DNA from 4 places in the Enterobacter sp. Taxon_2 genome. Region 1 is predicted to be linked to each of the others. Evidence: predicted binding sites of a transcription regulator. Region 1 holds the regulator's gene; each other region holds the start of a gene.

Region 1 (4,044 bases):
TGGGCACTGGTTAACTGGGACTTTGTGGCGAAGAACTTCGCCGCGTAAGAGACACGCAGAAGGGTTCGCCCTTCTGCGTTTTTGGTTTATTCCGCAGCGCAGGCTGCTTCAGGCTGTTTACGACCCGACATCATCACCAGCAGCAGGCCGAGCGCGGCAATAATCGCCCCCATCACCGGCACAAAGCTGTACCCCAGTCCCCCTGAAATCACGGCCCCACCGGCCGCCGCACCGAGCGCATTGCCCAGGTTGAAGGCGCCGATGTTGACCGACGATGAGAGGCCCGGCGCTTCATGCGCAACACGCATCACGCGCATCTGCAGCGGCGGCACCACGGCAAAGGTGGCGGCTCCCCAGACGACCATCGCGATCGCGGCGCCAAACTCATTACGCGCCAGCCACGGAATGGCAATCATGATGACAATCAGCAGGGTTAAGAAGCCCTTCAGCGTGCCGCTTACGGAACGGTCGGCAAATTTCCCACCGAGATAGTTGCCAATCGAGAAGCCCACGCCAATCAGTACCAGCATCGCGGTCACAAAGAGAGGCGTTGCGTGGGTGATGTCATGCAATACCGGTGAAATATAGGTGTAGAGGGTAAACATCGCCCCTGCCCCCAGCACGGTGGTGAGCAGCGCGGAGAGCACCTGCGGGCGCATCAGCACCGACAGCTCTCTGCGCACGTCAGGACGTTCACCCGCGCTGCCTTTCGGCAGGGAGAAGAACAACGCCACCATTGCGACCACGCCCAGTCCAGCCGTCGCCAGGAATGACATCCGCCAGCCAATAACCTCGCCCAACCAGGTTGCCGCAGGCACCCCGCCAATGTTAGCAATCGTTAGCCCCATAAACATGGTGGCTACGGCGCTGGCCTGCTTATGTTTTGGCACCACGCTGGCAGCCACGACCGATCCCAGCCCGAAGAACGCGCCGTGGTTAAGGCTGGTCAGAATGCGTGACAGCAGCAGCGTGGTGTAGTCCGGCGCAATGGCCGAAAGCACGTTGCCCAGGGTGAAAATCGCCATCAGGAAAATCAGCGCATTGCGGCGCGCGCGGTGCGAAAGGAGAAGCGTCATCAGCGGCGCCCCCACCATCACGCCGATAGCATAGGCGCTGATTAACATCCCTGCCGCAGGGATCGAGACGTCCACGCCGCGGGCGATGACGGGCAGTAACCCCATCGGGGAGAATTCAGTGGTGCCAATCCCAAAAGCGCCAATCGCCAGGGCCAGCAGGGGAAAATTGATTTTCATGCGTCAACTCCGGATGCCGTGTCATGTGGTGACACAGAACAAAGAAGCGGAAAGCATGACATCAATCACAAAAAATGAGAAGTTAACAAAATGGCAAAAGATTTTTGCCAGAGAAGTAACAATCGGGTCGATCGGGAGGGAGAAGACTCTCCCTCCGCGTAAATCAGTGCAGCGCAGCCGTCAGACCGGCCGCGACAATCAGAGCCAGCACAATAACGGTGGTGAACAGCGAAAACTTCAGATCGGAACTCATCAATTTTTCTCCTTTTAATCCCCCCACGAAAAGTGAGCCTGCTCATTTTTGCATAATTTACGTCAAAAATCTTCCTGGATTTAGGCTGATAAACACTTTACCTCTTCCCCTTTTCATCAAGATAGGACAAAATTCCACGCTAAATTTATTAGCGTACCGGCCATTGACCCCCTCCTGACGTCCCGTGTCGTTTTCCCGGCGTGCCGCAATTCAAGATTGCGTGATAAGGGTGAGAGAAGGCAAACGTTTACCTTCAAGTTTTTCAGGAGCTTAGGATATGGTCTGGAGTGACATTTAATGGCAACAATTAAAGACGTAGCAAAACGCGCAAACGTTTCCACTACAACCGTATCACATGTAATTAACAAAACCCGCTTTGTGGCGGAAGAGACGCGCAACGCCGTCTGGGCAGCGATCAAAGAGCTGCACTATTCGCCAAGTGCGGTTGCGCGCAGCCTCAAGGTTAATCACACCAAGTCCATTGGATTGCTGGCCACCAGCAGTGAAGCGGCCTATTTTGCCGAGATCATTGAAGCGGTTGAGAAAAACTGCTTCCAGAAAGGTTATACCCTGATTCTGGGCAACGCGTGGAACAGCATTGAAAAACAGCGCGCCTACCTGTCGATGATGGCGCAAAAGCGCGTTGATGGCCTGCTGGTAATGTGTTCCGAGTACCCGGAATCCGTGCTGTCGATGCTCGAAGAGTATCGCCATATTCCCATGGTGGTCATGGACTGGGGTGAAGCGCGCGCGGATTTCACTGATTCCGTTATCGATAACGCTTTTGAAGGCGGCTATATGGCCGGTCGTTATCTGATCGAACGCGGTCACCGCGAGATTGGCGTGATCCCCGGTCCGCTGGAGCGCAACACCGGCGCGGGCCGTCTGGCCGGTTTTATGAAAGCGATGGAAGAAGCGCTGATCAACGTGCCGGAAAACTGGATTGTGCAGGGCGACTTTGAGCCGGAGTCGGGCTACCGCGCAATGCAGCAGATCGTCTCCCAGCCACACCGTCCGACCGCCGTTTTCTGCGGGGGTGACATCATGGCAATGGGCGCGCTCTGCGCTGCCGACGAGCTGGGTCTGCGCGTACCGCAGGATATTTCCGTGATCGGGTATGACAACGTGCGTAACGCGCGTTTCTTCACGCCAGCGTTGACCACCATTCATCAGCCGAAAGATTCGCTGGGCGAAACGGCCTTCAATATGCTGATGGACAGGATCGTCAACAAACGTGAAGAGTCGCAGTCCATTGAAGTTCACCCGCGTCTTATCGAACGCCGTTCCGTTGCGGACGGTCCGTTCCGCGATTACCGTCGTTAATCGCTTTACGGGGCCAGCTATGCTGGCTCCCGTAACCATTCCCGATTTAGCGTTTCGCTGTCTCCCAGATAATCCAGCAGCCAGGCCATCGCAGGCGAGACATCACTTTGCTGCCAGGTCAGGCAGCAGGCCGCATCCGGGAACGGATTCTCCAGCGTCAGCTCAACCCACTCTCCGGTATCGATGCGCGGACGCGCGAAATGAACGGGCACCATCGCGACGCACAGTCCGGCGCTGAGGCACGTCGCCGACGATTCCCAGTCAGGGGCTACCACCCGCCGCTGGTTGTCCAGAAGCCAGGTGATACGCTTGGGCAATGAACGGGAGGTATCCTCCAGCACCAGCGACGGCCAGTTGCGCAGCGTATCATCGCTGAGCGGCCCCTCCATCACCGCCAGCGGATGATCGCTTGCCACCACGCACTTCCAGCTCAGCATGCCCATATCGCGAAAGGCGTAACGTCCCCCGACCGGGATCGCCTGCGTGGCCCCGATTGCCATCTCTGCCCTGCCGTCCGCCAGCGCATCCCAGACGCCGTTGAACACCTCCTGCGAGACCCGCAGCTCGACATCTGAAAAATGACGATAGAAATCGACGATCATCTGCCGGGTACGTTCCGGCTTAACGATGTTATCCACCGCGATGGAAAGATGCCCCCGCCAGCCGTTAGCGATCTGCTGACACTGTTCGCGGGTGATCTGCATTTTTTTGATAACAGAACGCCCTTCCTTCAAAAACCACGCCCCGGCGGGCGTTAATTCCACATCACGATGGCGCCGCTCAAACAGCGGAACCGCCAGCCACTCCTCCAGCTGACGCACCGTGTAGCTGATGGCCGAAGGGACGCGGTGCAACTCCTGCGCTGCACCGCTAAAGCTGCCGTTACGCGCGACAGCATCGACCACTTCAAGAGAATAATCTGACCACATTTTCTGCCTGCAAAAAATTTGAATGCACCCGCCAAATATTAGCGTTTCACAAGCGGCTTTGCACTCCCTACACTCTGCGCCAACGTACACCTGCCTCCTCAGGAGAATAAGAGAATGCAACCCAGGAAAGGATTTTTAGTCTGGCTCGGCGGCTTAAGCGTGCTGGGCTTTTTGGCCACCGACATGTACCTGCCCGCGTTTGCCGCCATGCAGGAAGATTTGCAAACCCCTGCGGCGGCCATCAGCGCCAGCCTGAGCCTGTTCCTTGCCGGTTTCGCTTTCGCGC
Region 2 (4,044 bases), 1.4 Mb from region 1:
GATTCTGATTGGCCATGCCGGTCATCCGGAAGTTGAAGGCACCATGGGCCAGTACAGCAACCCGGAAGGGGGGATGTATCTGGTCGAGTCGCCTGAAGATGTCCTGACGCTGAACGTGAAAAATGAAGCCCGTCTGTCGTTTATGACCCAGACGACGCTCTCCGTAGACGATACCTCAGACGTGATTGACGCCCTGCGTCAGCGCTTCCCGAAAATCGTCGGTCCGCGTAAAGATGATATCTGCTATGCGACCACTAACCGTCAGGAAGCGGTGCGCGCACTGGCTGAACAGGCGGATGTGGTGCTGGTGGTCGGCTCCAAAAACTCGTCTAACTCCAACCGCCTGGCCGAACTGGCGCAGCGCATGGGGAAGGCAGCGTTTCTGATTGATGACGCGTCGGATATTCAGGAAGCGTGGGTTAAGCATGCGGCTTGCGTTGGCGTGACGGCCGGGGCGTCTGCGCCAGATATTCTGGTACAGAACGTCATTTCCCGTCTGCAGGAGCTGGGCGGTGGCGAAGCGGTGCCGCTGGAAGGACGTGAAGAGAACATCGTTTTCGAAGTCCCGAAAGAACTGCGCATCGACGCCCGCGAAGTCGAATAGTCCCTTTTCTGATGAAAGGCCAGCACCTCCTGTGCTGGCCTTTTTTTTAACCGTTACTTTATCGTGACGACAAAATCATGTCTTTTACTGATATTTAAGTCGGTTTCACGTTAAATTCTAATTATCGGTGTTTTCAGTTGGCAGTGCTTCTCAAGGCTGGTTAATCTGAAAACGGTTTACATCATTTTAACGTAAGAGAATAACTATGCATGATGCACAGATCCGTGTCGCCATTGCGGGCGCGGGTGGACGTATGGGCCGCCAGCTTATTCAGGCGGCACTTCAGATGGATGGCGTCGCGCTTGGCGCGGCCCTGGAGCGTGAAGGTTCTTCACTTCTGGGGACCGATGCCGGTGAGCTGGCGGGCGCAGGCCACACGGGCGTTACCGTGCAAAGCAGCCTGGAGGCGGTAAAAGAGGACTTCGATGTCTTCATCGATTTTACCCGCCCGGAAGGGACGCTCACGCATCTGGCGTTTTGCCGTCAGCACGGCAAGGGGATGGTGATCGGCACCACCGGTTTTGACGACGCGGGTAAGCAGGCTATCCAGGATGCATCAAAAGAGATTGCGATTGTCTTCGCCGCAAACTTCAGCGTGGGCGTTAACGTCATGCTGAAGCTGCTGGAGAAGGCGGCGAAGGTGATGGGCAACTATACCGATATTGAGATCGTAGAAGCTCACCACCGTTACAAAGTTGATGCGCCATCAGGTACGGCGCTGGCGATGGGCGAAGCGATTGCTCATGCACTCGATAAAGATTTAAAAGAGTGCGCGGTCTATACCCGCGAAGGTCACACTGGCGAACGCGTGCCGGGCACCATTGGTTTCGCCACCGTTCGAGCGGGTGATATCGTCGGCGAACACACGGCGATGTTCGCCGATATTGGCGAACGTGTCGAGATTACGCATAAAGCCTCCAGCCGAATGACATTTGCTAACGGCGCCGTACGCTCCGCTTTGTGGCTGAAAAATAAGAAAGATGGCCTTTTTGATATGCGAGATGTGCTCGATCTCAACAATTTGTAAGCATTATTACCCATCGTGATGTGGTTATTGCAGTCGTAATTGTTTGATTGCATAGGGCAATATTTTATTGCCCTTTTATTTTGACTGTTTCAATGTGAATCAGGCTATAAGCCTATAAAAACCTATCTATTGATGCGTATTAACGTTGCTGAAATGTAAATTTTGACCATTTGGTCCACTTTATGATGCTCCATCCGCTGATTTTTTATTAAACCAGGCGCGCAAGCGTTTTCCGCAGTGATTTACCTGATCTTTTTGTCGCTTAAGCCGCATTCCTCTCGCCAGGCCTGTAAAAGACTAAACAAAATATCCGTTTTAAGTTGACTTTTACCCACCAAATCCCCAGAATGCCGCCGTTTGCCAAAAATCCGCTGGCAACACATTTGCATTGATCCATGACATGGTTATGAATTAATATGCAAATAAAGTGAGTGAATATTCTCTGGAGGGTGTTTTGATTAAGTCAGCGCTATTGGTTCTGGAAGACGGAACCCAGTTTATCGGTCGGGCCATAGGGGCAACGGGTTCGGCGGTTGGGGAAGTCGTTTTCAATACTTCAATGACCGGTTATCAAGAAATCCTCACTGATCCTTCCTATTCTCGCCAAATCGTTACTCTTACTTATCCTCATATCGGCAATGTCGGCACCAATGCTGCTGACGAAGAATCTTCTCAGGTACATGCGCAAGGCCTGGTCATCCGCGATCTGCCGCTGATTGCCAGCAACTTCCGCAATACCGAAGACCTCTCTTCTTACCTGAAGCGCCATAACATCGTGGCGATTGCCGATATCGATACCCGTAAGTTAACGCGTCTGCTGCGCGAGAAGGGTGCACAGAACGGCTGCATCATCGCGGGTGATAACCTCGATGCGACGCTGGCGCTGGAAAAAGCGAAAGCCTTCCCGGGCCTGAACGGCATGGACCTGGCGAAAGAAGTGACTACCGCTGAAGCCTACAGCTGGACTCAGGGTAGCTGGACGCTTTCAGGCGACCTGCCGGAAGCGAAAAAAGAGAGCGAGCTGCCGTTCCACGTGGTGGCCTACGATTTCGGCGCCAAGCGCAACATCCTGCGCATGCTGGTTGACCGCGGCTGCCGCCTGACGGTGGTGCCGGCACAAACGTCTGCTGAAGACGTGCTGAAGATGAATCCGGACGGTATTTTCCTGTCCAACGGCCCTGGCGACCCGGCGCCGTGCGATTACGCTATCGCCGCCATTAAGTCCTTCCTGGAAACCGACATCCCGGTATTCGGCATCTGCCTCGGCCATCAGCTGCTGGCCCTGGCGAGCGGTGCGAACACCGTTAAGATGAAGTTCGGCCACCACGGTGGTAACCACCCGGTGAAAGACATCGATAACAACACGGTGATGATCACCGCGCAGAACCACGGCTTTGCCGTCGATGAAGCCTCAATGCCGGCTAACCTGCGCGTGACCCACAAGTCGCTGTTCGATGGCACCCTGCAGGGCATCCACCGTACCGATAAGCCAGCGTTCAGCTTCCAGGGCCACCCGGAAGCCAGCCCGGGCCCACACGACGCCGCGCCGCTGTTCGATCACTTCATCGAACTTATCGAGCAATACCGTAAGACCGCTAAATAATCAGGAGCCGAGAAGACAATGCCAAAACGTACAGACATAAAAAGCATCCTGATCCTTGGCGCTGGCCCGATCGTGATCGGCCAGGCCTGTGAATTCGACTACTCCGGCGCGCAGGCGTGTAAAGCCCTGCGCGAAGAGGGTTACCGCGTTATCCTGGTGAACTCCAACCCGGCAACCATAATGACCGACCCGGAAATGGCTGATGCGACCTACATCGAGCCGATTCACTGGGAAGTGGTGCGTAAAATCATCGAGAAAGAGCGTCCGGACGCAGTGCTGCCAACCATGGGCGGCCAGACGGCGCTAAACTGTGCGCTGGAGCTGGAGCGTCAGGGCGTGCTGGCCGAGTTCGGCGTGACCATGATTGGTGCGACCGCCGACGCGATTGATAAAGCAGAAGACCGTCGCCGCTTCGACGTGGCGATGAAGAAAATCGGCCTCGACACCGCGCGTTCCGGTATCGCACACAATATGGAAGAAGCGCTGGCCGTTGCGGCTGACGTGGGCTATCCGTGCATCATCCGTCCATCGTTCACCATGGGCGGCACTGGCGGCGGCATCGCCTACAACCGCGAAGAGTTCGAAGAGATTTGCGAACGCGGTCTGGATCTCTCGCCAACCAAAGAGCTGCTGATTGATGAATCGCTGATTGGCTGGAAAGAGTACGAGATGGAAGTGGTGCGTGATAAAAACGACAACTGTATCATCGTCTGCTCTATCGAAAACTTCGATGCGATGGGTATCCACACCGGTGACTCCATCACCGTTGCGCCAGCTCAGACCCTGACCGACAAAGAGTATCAAATCATG
Region 3 (4,044 bases), 2.4 Mb from region 1:
ATGGCCTTTCAGCTCGATGGATTTATTGGTCACGACCTGCAGCTGAGGGTCGCGGCCGCGCTGCTGATCTTCCAGACGTTTGGACAGAACGGCCAGATCTTCGCTGGTGTCGTCGCCCACAATCACAATGACCGCTTTCTGCCCGGTTGCGTCGGAGTAAACGTGCATGTTGTTCGCCTGGGTGCCCAGCTTGCCGCTCTGGTCAGTCATATCGGCTGGCAGAGAGAAACTGAGTTTGCCATCCATCAGATTAACCGGCTGGCCGGTCGCGTTGCTCTCTGCGGATGCGCCCTGAGCAGGCGTTTTCGTGTCGCTGTTATCACAGGCTGCAAGACCCACAACCAGCAGGCCAATCCCGACATATTTAACCAGATTGCGCATTGACTTCTTCCTTTCGATAAACGGCCATAACGGCTCATTCGCTCATCTTATCACAACTGATAAAGCGAACCCTTAACCAGCCTGCAATGCCGTGATTTCAGATTTATCTGCCAGTCTTTTCAGCAGCATATTGAGCAGTACGCCGTACATGGGCAGGAAGAAGACAATGCTGATGAGGACCTTGAAGCAGTAGTCCACCAGCGCGATTTCCATCCAGTGTTCGGCCATGAACGCATCCGGGCTACGCCAGAAGGCGATGAAGAAGAAGGCCAGCGTATCGCTCACGTTTCCGAACAGCGTGGAGGCGGTTGGCGCCATCCACCAGCGGTGATTTTGCCGCAGGCGGTTAAACACGTGCACGTCGAGGATCTGCCCCAGCGCGTAGGCCATAAAGCTGGCGGCGGCGATACGGGCGACAAACAGGTTAAAGTGGGTTAACGCCTCAAAGCCCTGCCAGCTTCCCATATAAAACAGAGAGGAAACCCCGTACGAGATAAACAGCGCCGGGAGCATGACCGAAAAAATAATGCGGCGAGCCAGCGGTGCGCCAAAGATACGCACGGTCAAATCGGTCGCGAGGAAAATAAACGGAAAACTGAACGCGCCCCAGGTGGTATGAAAACCAAAGATGGAGATCGGGAGCTGCACCAGATAGTTGCTGGAGGTGATCACCAGCAAATGGAAAAGCGAAAGCCAGAACAACGCTTTTACGCGTTGAGATTCGGAAAACGACGTCATATTGTGACCTTTTTATACGTTGGGGTGAGGGAACCCAATAAAAACCGCAGCATGATACTGCTTTGGCAGGACATTGCAATGGTTAGTTTTTACGCAATCGTTAACCTGGTTTGCATTGATCGCAACCGGGCGTAAACTACAGCCGTTTTTATCTGACCGAGAAGATCATGACCGACCTGTTTTCCAGCCCAGACCACACCCTTGATGCCCAGGGCCTTCGCTGCCCGGAACCGGTAATGATGGTACGTAAGACCGTGCGCAATATGCAGACCGGTGAAACGCTGTTGATTATTGCCGATGACCCGGCCACAACCCGCGATATTCCCGGTTTTTGTACCTTTATGGAACATGAGCTGGTGGCACAGCAGACTGAGGCGCTGCCGTACCAGTATTTGATTCGTAAGGGGTAGATGGGCTGGTGGTGTTGTAGGCCGGGTAAGGCAAAGCCGCCACCCGGCAAAAATACGTCCTCTGCGGCCTGATGCCCTCACCCCGACCCTCTCCCACGGGGAGAGGGAGAAAGTCATCCTTTCATCCACGCCCGGATCCCGTCCAGGAACATCTGCGTCGCCATCATGACCAGAATCAGCCCCATCAGGCGCTCCAGCGCGTTCACCCCTTTCTCACCCAGCAGGCGCAGGAACAGGGACGACTGCAGCAGGATAATAAACGTCCCGCCCCAGGCGATCAGCAGGGCAATCACCAGATGACTCATCTGGTTCGGATACTGATGCGACAGCAGCATCAGCGTGGCCAGAATGGTCGGGCCCGCGACGAGGGGGATCGCCAGCGGCACAATAAACGGCTCTTCACCCGCTGGCAGGCCGCTGCTGCTGCCTTCCGCGCTCGGGAAAATCATCTTAATGGCAATCAGGAACAGAATAATCCCGCCGGAAATCGACACGGTTTCGGCGCGCAGGTTCAGGAATGCGAGGATTTTTTCCCCGGCAAACAGAAAGATAAACATCACCAGCAGGGCGATGAGCAGCTCGCGGATCATGATCGCCCGGCGGCGCTTCGGCTCGGTGTGCTTCAGCACCGACATGAAGATCGGCAGGTTACCCAGTGGATCCATTATCAGAATCAATAAAACCGCTGCGGAAATGATTTCACTCATGTAAATTATCCCTGAAATTCTCTATGGTTATTATGATAATTAGCTGTATTTCTGATTGCCGGGCAATCATCGATTAATTTCGCTTGCGACTTTGGCAGCATTTTGTAATGTGAAGCATATCCCAGTTCAATACTGGCTTGCACAAACAGCACACACCCTCAGCAGGAAAAAAATGCTATGAAAAACGTTGGTTTTATCGGCTGGCGCGGTATGGTCGGCTCTGTACTCATGCAACGCATGGTTGAAGAGCGCGATTTCGACGCTATCCGCCCGGTCTTCTTCTCCACTTCCCAGCTCGGCCAGGCTGCTCCGTCCTTTGGTGGTACCACAGGCACGTTGCAGGATGCTTACGATCTGGAAGCGCTGAAGGCGCTCGACATTATTGTGACCTGCCAGGGCGGCGATTATACCAACGAAATCTATCCAAAGCTGCGTGAAAGCGGCTGGCAGGGCTACTGGATTGACGCGGCCTCGTCGCTACGCATGAAAGACGATGCCATCATCATTCTCGACCCGGTTAACCAGGGCGTGATCACCGATGGCCTGAACAACGGCGTGAAAACCTTTGTCGGCGGTAACTGCACCGTCAGCCTGATGCTGATGTCCCTCGGCGGCCTGTTTGCGCAGGATCTGGTGGAGTGGGTCTCCGTGGCGACCTACCAGGCGGCGTCCGGCGGCGGCGCGCGTCACATGCGCGAGCTGCTGACCCAGATGGGCCAGCTGCACCAGAGCGTTGCGACCGAGCTGGCAAACCCGGCATCCGCTATTCTGGATATCGAGCGTAATGTCACTCAGCTGACCCGCAGCGGCGAGCTGCCGGTGGATAACTTTGGCGTACCGCTGGCAGGCGGCCTGATCCCGTGGATCGACAAACAGCTGGATAACGGCCAGACCCGCGAAGAGTGGAAGGGCCAGGCTGAGACCAACAAAATTCTCAATACCGCGAACACCATTCCGGTTGATGGCCTCTGCGTGCGTATCGGCGCGCTGCGCTGCCACAGCCAGGCCTTCACCATTAAACTGAAAAAAGATGTGTCTATTCCGACCGTGGAAGAGCTGCTGGCCGCGCACAACCCGTGGGCGAAAGTGGTGCCAAACGATCGCGATATCACCATGCGCGAGCTGACCCCGGCTGCCGTTACCGGCACGCTGACCACGCCGGTTGGCCGTCTGCGCAAGCTGAACATGGGGCCGGAGTATCTCTCCGCGTTCACCGTTGGCGACCAGCTCCTGTGGGGCGCTGCCGAGCCGCTGCGCCGCATGCTGCGCCAGCTGGCGTAATAATTTGTTAAATACCGGGGGTGATTTTCACCCCTTTTTTTTGCGTACTACATGGAGTAACACGCGTATGTCTTATTTTTTATCAGGAGTCATCTAGAGCGTTGGCTATGCTTTAAGGAAGAGTCATTTCTTACCTGAGGTTCGAACGGAGCAGATTGGATGCACATTTTTGTGCTGTCCCGTTCAGGTCACATTAAAAGTCGTCCCGGAGCGCTTAAAAAGGACGACATAAAAAACAGGATGAATACCATGTCCGATCGTGTGGATAGAGACGTGATTAATGCGCTTATTGCGGGTCATTTCGCTGACCCCTTTTCTGTGCTTGGGATGCATCGTACTGAGGATGGCCTTGAAGTTCGGGCACTGTTACCGGATGCCACAGAAGTCTGGGTGATTGAACCCAAAACCGGCCGCAAGGTGGGTAATCTTGAATGCCTCGATTCCCGTGGCTTCTTCTCGGGCGTAATGCCCCGTCGTAAAAACCCGTTTCGCTACCAGCTCGCCGTTCTCTGGCACGGTCAGCAAAA
Region 4 (4,044 bases), 1.1 Mb from region 1:
GCACGGCGGCGTACGCCCGTGATGGCTGCAGGGCTCCAGCGTGACGTAGGCCGTAGCACCGCGCGCCTTCTCGCCGGCCATGCGCAGCGCATGAACCTCAGCATGCGGTTCACCGGCACGATAGTGAAACCCCTCCCCCACGATCTCGCCATCTTTGACGATAACGCACCCGACGTTCGGGTTAGGATGGGTCGTAAAACGACCGCGCTGCGCCAGCTTCATGGCTCTCGCCATGTAAATCTCATCCTGCATGAGCTTAATCCTGTAAGCGGGCGATCTCTTCGCCAAACTCTTTGATATCTTCGAAACTGCGGTAGACCGAGGCGAAGCGGATATAGGCGACCTTATCGAGCTTTTTCAGCTGCTCCATCACCAGGTTGCCGATCATTTTGCTCGGCACTTCACGCTCACCCAAACCACGAAGGTAAGATTTTATGTGGTTTAACGCCATTTCAACGTCGTCCGCACTAACGGGACGTTTTTCCAGGGCCTTCAGCATCCCGCTGCGCAGTTTCTCTTCGTTAAACGGCTCGCGCACGTCGTTGCTTTTTACCACGCGCGGCATTACCAGCTCAGCAACCTCAAAGGTCGTGAAACGCTCGTTGCACACCAGACATTGCCGACGACGGCGTACGGATGACCCTTCGCCCACAAGACGAGAGTCGATGACTTTGGTATCCACAGCGGAGCAGAATGGGCAATGCATACGGTATCCCTGTTATCCGGTTAACTGATTTTCATTTTACCCTGATCTGGCCTGACAACAAAGGAAGAGCTTTTTGAGACAATGGATCTATGTCTGACACGATGATGCTGGCTACCATTAGGACGATCCGTTATTTCAAGGAAATAAACGCAATGACAAGACGTTACCTGAAAATTTTGCTGGTGGGGAGCCTCTTCACCCTTAGCGCCTGTGCACAGCAAACCGAAGTCCGTCAGATGAAACAGAGCGTGAATACGCTCAATACGGCGATGGACAAACTGAACAAAGAAACGGTGAAGATCACCCAGCAAAACGCGCTGAATGCTAAATCCAGCAGCGGGGTTTATCTGTTACCGGGGGCGAATACGCCTGCGCGTCTCAATAGTCAGATTGGCACGCTGAAAATGTCTCTGGTGAACGTGGCGGCAAATGCAAATGGTACTCGCGCAACATTACGCATCCAGGGAGAATCCAACGATCCGTTGCCAGCCTTCAGCGGCACCGTCGAATGGGGACAGATCCAGGGCACCACGGAGAGCTACCAGGAGGTGAATGTTAACCGTCAGCTGTTCACCGCACCGGCCAGCGTGCTGGCTCCGAGCGATGTTGACATTCCACTGCAGCTTAACGGACTGACTCCGGATCAGTTAGGTTTCATCCGCATTCACGATATCCAGCCCGCCGCTCAGTAACCCCTCTTTTAGCGGAGTGAAATGTCACTCCGCTAACATTTACATTTCGTATGGATTGGCAACATAAATGATTGCCGCTACAATCCCGGCCGTTTAAAGTACGCAAACGTGAACGCAATCGATTACGCGTGTGAGAGATATGTGAAACAACACATATTTTTGTGAGCAGGGATTCCTATAATAGGCACCGCAGAAACACGAAATATTTAGAAACGCAATTCGCGCATTTTTCACTCCCGGAAGGGAATTTCAATCAGTGGCATGATTATGAAAAAAACATTACTCGCAGCTGGCGCCGTGCTGGCACTTTCTTCCTCTTTCACTGTTAACGCAGCGGAAAACGATAAACCACAATACCTCTCCGACTGGTGGCACCAGAGCGTTAACGTGGTCGGCAGCTACCACACGCGTTTCGGACCACAGATTCGTAACGATACCTACCTGGAATATGAAGCGTTCGCCAAGAAAGACTGGTTTGATTTCTATGGCTACATGGATGCACCGGTCTTCTTCGGTGGTAACTCTCAGGCTAAAGGTATCTGGAACCACGGCTCCCCTCTGTTCATGGAAATCGAACCACGCTTCTCCATCGACAAGCTGACCGGCACCGATCTGAGCTTCGGCCCGTTCAAAGAGTGGTACTTCGCGAACAACTACATTTACGACATGGGCCGCAACGAGTCCGGTCGTCAGAGCACCTGGTATATGGGTCTGGGTACGGACATCGACACTGGCCTGCCAATGAGCCTGTCTCTGAACGTCTATGCCAAATATCAGTGGCAGAACTATGGCGCTGAAAACCAGAACGAATGGGATGGCTATCGTTTCAAAGTGAAATACTTTGTGCCAATCACCCAGCTGTGGGGCGGTAACCTGAGCTACATCGGCTTCACCAACTTCGACTGGGGTTCAGATCTGGGCGATAAGAGCGGTTACGCAGAGAACGGTATTAAGCAGCGTACCAATGACTCCATAGCCTCCAGCCACATCCTGGCGCTGAACTACGATCACTGGCATTACTCTGTTGTGGCACGTTACTGGCACAACGGCGGCCAGTGGAACGACGACGCTAAACTGGTATGGATGAACGAACACGTCCGTTCTACCGGTTGGGGTGGTTACCTGGTTGTGGGTTACAACTTCTAATCAGCGCGGGTTTCGCCCGGTGGCGCTACGCTTACCGGGCCTACGACCCAAATGTAGGCCGGGTAAGGCGTAGCCGCCACCCGGCTTTTTACTGCTTAACCTTCCGCAAAAAATCTGCCAGAGACCTGTCCGCACTTTCGCTAAACCGCCTTTCCGTAGTCACAATATTGAGACACCGGTCGAGCCGGAAACAGCGATAGTCATCGCGCCGTTCACACCACGCCGCCAGCAGCCAGCGCTCCCCCCAGAAGAACAGCCCCAGCGGCTGAACCTCACGATTAGACAACTGTCCTGCTTCATCACGGTAATGCAGCGCCAGCACCTGTTGGGCGGAAATCGCCTGATGAATCCTGTCAAAGTCGCTGCGGGAGTGGCTTTGCATGCAAAAATCCGGGGCGTAGATCCGCGTCTGCTCCGCCTTTCGACGACTCTCCTCGGGCAGGATAGCCAGCACCTTTTCCTGAGCCGACTCCAGCTCGCGCGACAGCGATTCGCCTCCCCAGGTTTTGAGCAGGCGAATCGCGACGATCAGCGCCTCAGATTCCTTATTTGTCAGCATCAGTGGCGGCAGGTCAAAACCCGACATCAGCCGATATCCGCTCCCTGCCTCACCTTCCACTGGCACACCGGAAAGCGACAGGTCGCGGATATCGCGGTAGACCGTGCGCTCGGACACGCCAAGCCGGTCCGCCAGATGCGCTGCCGTTGTCAGACGCCTGCCCCGCAGGATCTGCACAATCTGAAACAAACGGTCAGCGCGTCGGGTCATATCTTATTCCGTTCTCAGGCAGGTTGATGGAGGCCGACGCGGTTACCCTCGCTGTCGGTAAACAATGCGATAGTGCCAATGCCATGCGGCAGTTCCAGCGGGCCAAACACGCACTCGCCGCCCGCAGAGGCGATGCGATCGAGCGTGGCCGCCAGATTATCAGTATGCAGGTAAATAATAGCGCCCTGCAAAGACGGTGTAACGCCGTCAAATTTTGCCAGCGCCCCGCCGGTACCCGGATCCTCATGCGGGAAAACGGCCAGCTCAGCGCAGTCCATATTCTCGCGACGCAGCGCGAGCTGCATCACTGGCTCATAAAATTTGATAGCGCGATCCATATCCGTGACCGGAATTTCAAACCAGTTAATTACGCTTTTCATACATCCTCCTGACTCTTGTTTGGGTTCGAAAAGAGTCTACGACAGGGCTCCTGACAGCATACTGTCAGGAGTGTTTGTCAGGAGCAGATAAAAAAAATCCCGGTCAACAGACCGGGATTTCGATAACGCGCTAAACGTCGCTTTACGGCAGAATGGACGGCTGATCCGCCCCTTCTTTCTCAACTTTCTGCTGGAGCAGGTGCTCGCGCTTCATGCCGAGTTTCAGAGCCAGTGCAGACGCAACGTAGATAGACGATGCAGTACCGATGGTGACACCAATCAGCATGGTCAGCGAGAAGCCTTCCAGTACCGGACCACCGAAGAGGAACAGCATCAGGATCACCATCAATG

What was found. Region 1 encodes PurR, which represses purine synthesis genes. Its sites were predicted from a motif close to CANGCAAACGTTTGCNTG; they were not measured.
Region 2: carA (glutamine-hydrolyzing carbamoyl-phosphate synthase small subunit) is a predicted target of PurR. The motif match lies at 1,850-1,867, and genes of this name have one in related genera.
Region 3: tusA (sulfurtransferase TusA) is a predicted target of PurR. The motif match lies at 1,210-1,227, and genes of this name have one in related genera.
Region 4: AC4IC4_RS04590 (nucleoside-specific channel-forming protein Tsx) is a predicted target of PurR. The motif match lies at 1,510-1,527, and genes of this name have one in related genera.

What each region holds. Positions count from the first base shown of each region.
Region 1 covers NZ_CM178024.1:2,055,729-2,059,772, reverse strand. Annotated here, with positions in the region: gene sodB (superoxide dismutase [Fe]) at 1-48, shown strand, start outside; gene AC4IC4_RS09755 (MFS transporter) at 87-1,253, opposite strand; gene cydH (cytochrome bd-I oxidase subunit CydH) at 1,417-1,506, opposite strand; gene purR (HTH-type transcriptional repressor PurR) at 1,804-2,829, shown strand; gene punR (DNA-binding transcriptional activator PunR) at 2,847-3,758, opposite strand; gene punC (purine nucleoside transporter PunC) at 3,873-4,044, shown strand, end outside.
Region 2 covers NZ_CM178024.1:697,974-702,017, forward strand. Annotated here, with positions in the region: gene ispH (4-hydroxy-3-methylbut-2-enyl diphosphate reductase) at 1-604, shown strand, start outside; gene dapB (4-hydroxy-tetrahydrodipicolinate reductase) at 810-1,631, shown strand; gene carA (glutamine-hydrolyzing carbamoyl-phosphate synthase small subunit) at 2,086-3,234, shown strand; gene carB (carbamoyl-phosphate synthase large subunit) at 3,253-4,044, shown strand, end outside.
Region 3 covers NZ_CM178024.1:4,489,761-4,493,804, reverse strand. Annotated here, with positions in the region: gene AC4IC4_RS21430 (DcrB family lipoprotein) at 1-381, opposite strand, end outside; gene AC4IC4_RS21425 (7-cyano-7-deazaguanine/7-aminomethyl-7-deazaguanine transporter) at 454-1,119, opposite strand; gene tusA (sulfurtransferase TusA) at 1,287-1,529, shown strand; gene yhgN (NAAT family transporter YhgN) at 1,643-2,236, opposite strand; gene asd (aspartate-semialdehyde dehydrogenase) at 2,414-3,517, shown strand; gene glgB (1,4-alpha-glucan branching enzyme) at 3,767-4,044, shown strand, end outside.
Region 4 covers NZ_CM178024.1:997,364-1,001,407, reverse strand. Annotated here, with positions in the region: gene ribD (bifunctional diaminohydroxyphosphoribosylaminopyrimidine deaminase/5-amino-6-(5-phosphoribosylamino)uracil reductase RibD) at 1-252, opposite strand, end outside; gene nrdR (transcriptional regulator NrdR) at 257-706, opposite strand; gene AC4IC4_RS04595 (SadB/YajI family lipoprotein) at 859-1,398, shown strand; gene AC4IC4_RS04590 (nucleoside-specific channel-forming protein Tsx) at 1,666-2,544, shown strand; gene AC4IC4_RS04585 (helix-turn-helix transcriptional regulator) at 2,633-3,313, opposite strand; gene AC4IC4_RS04580 (VOC family protein) at 3,328-3,693, opposite strand; gene secF (protein translocase subunit SecF) at 3,836-4,044, opposite strand, start outside.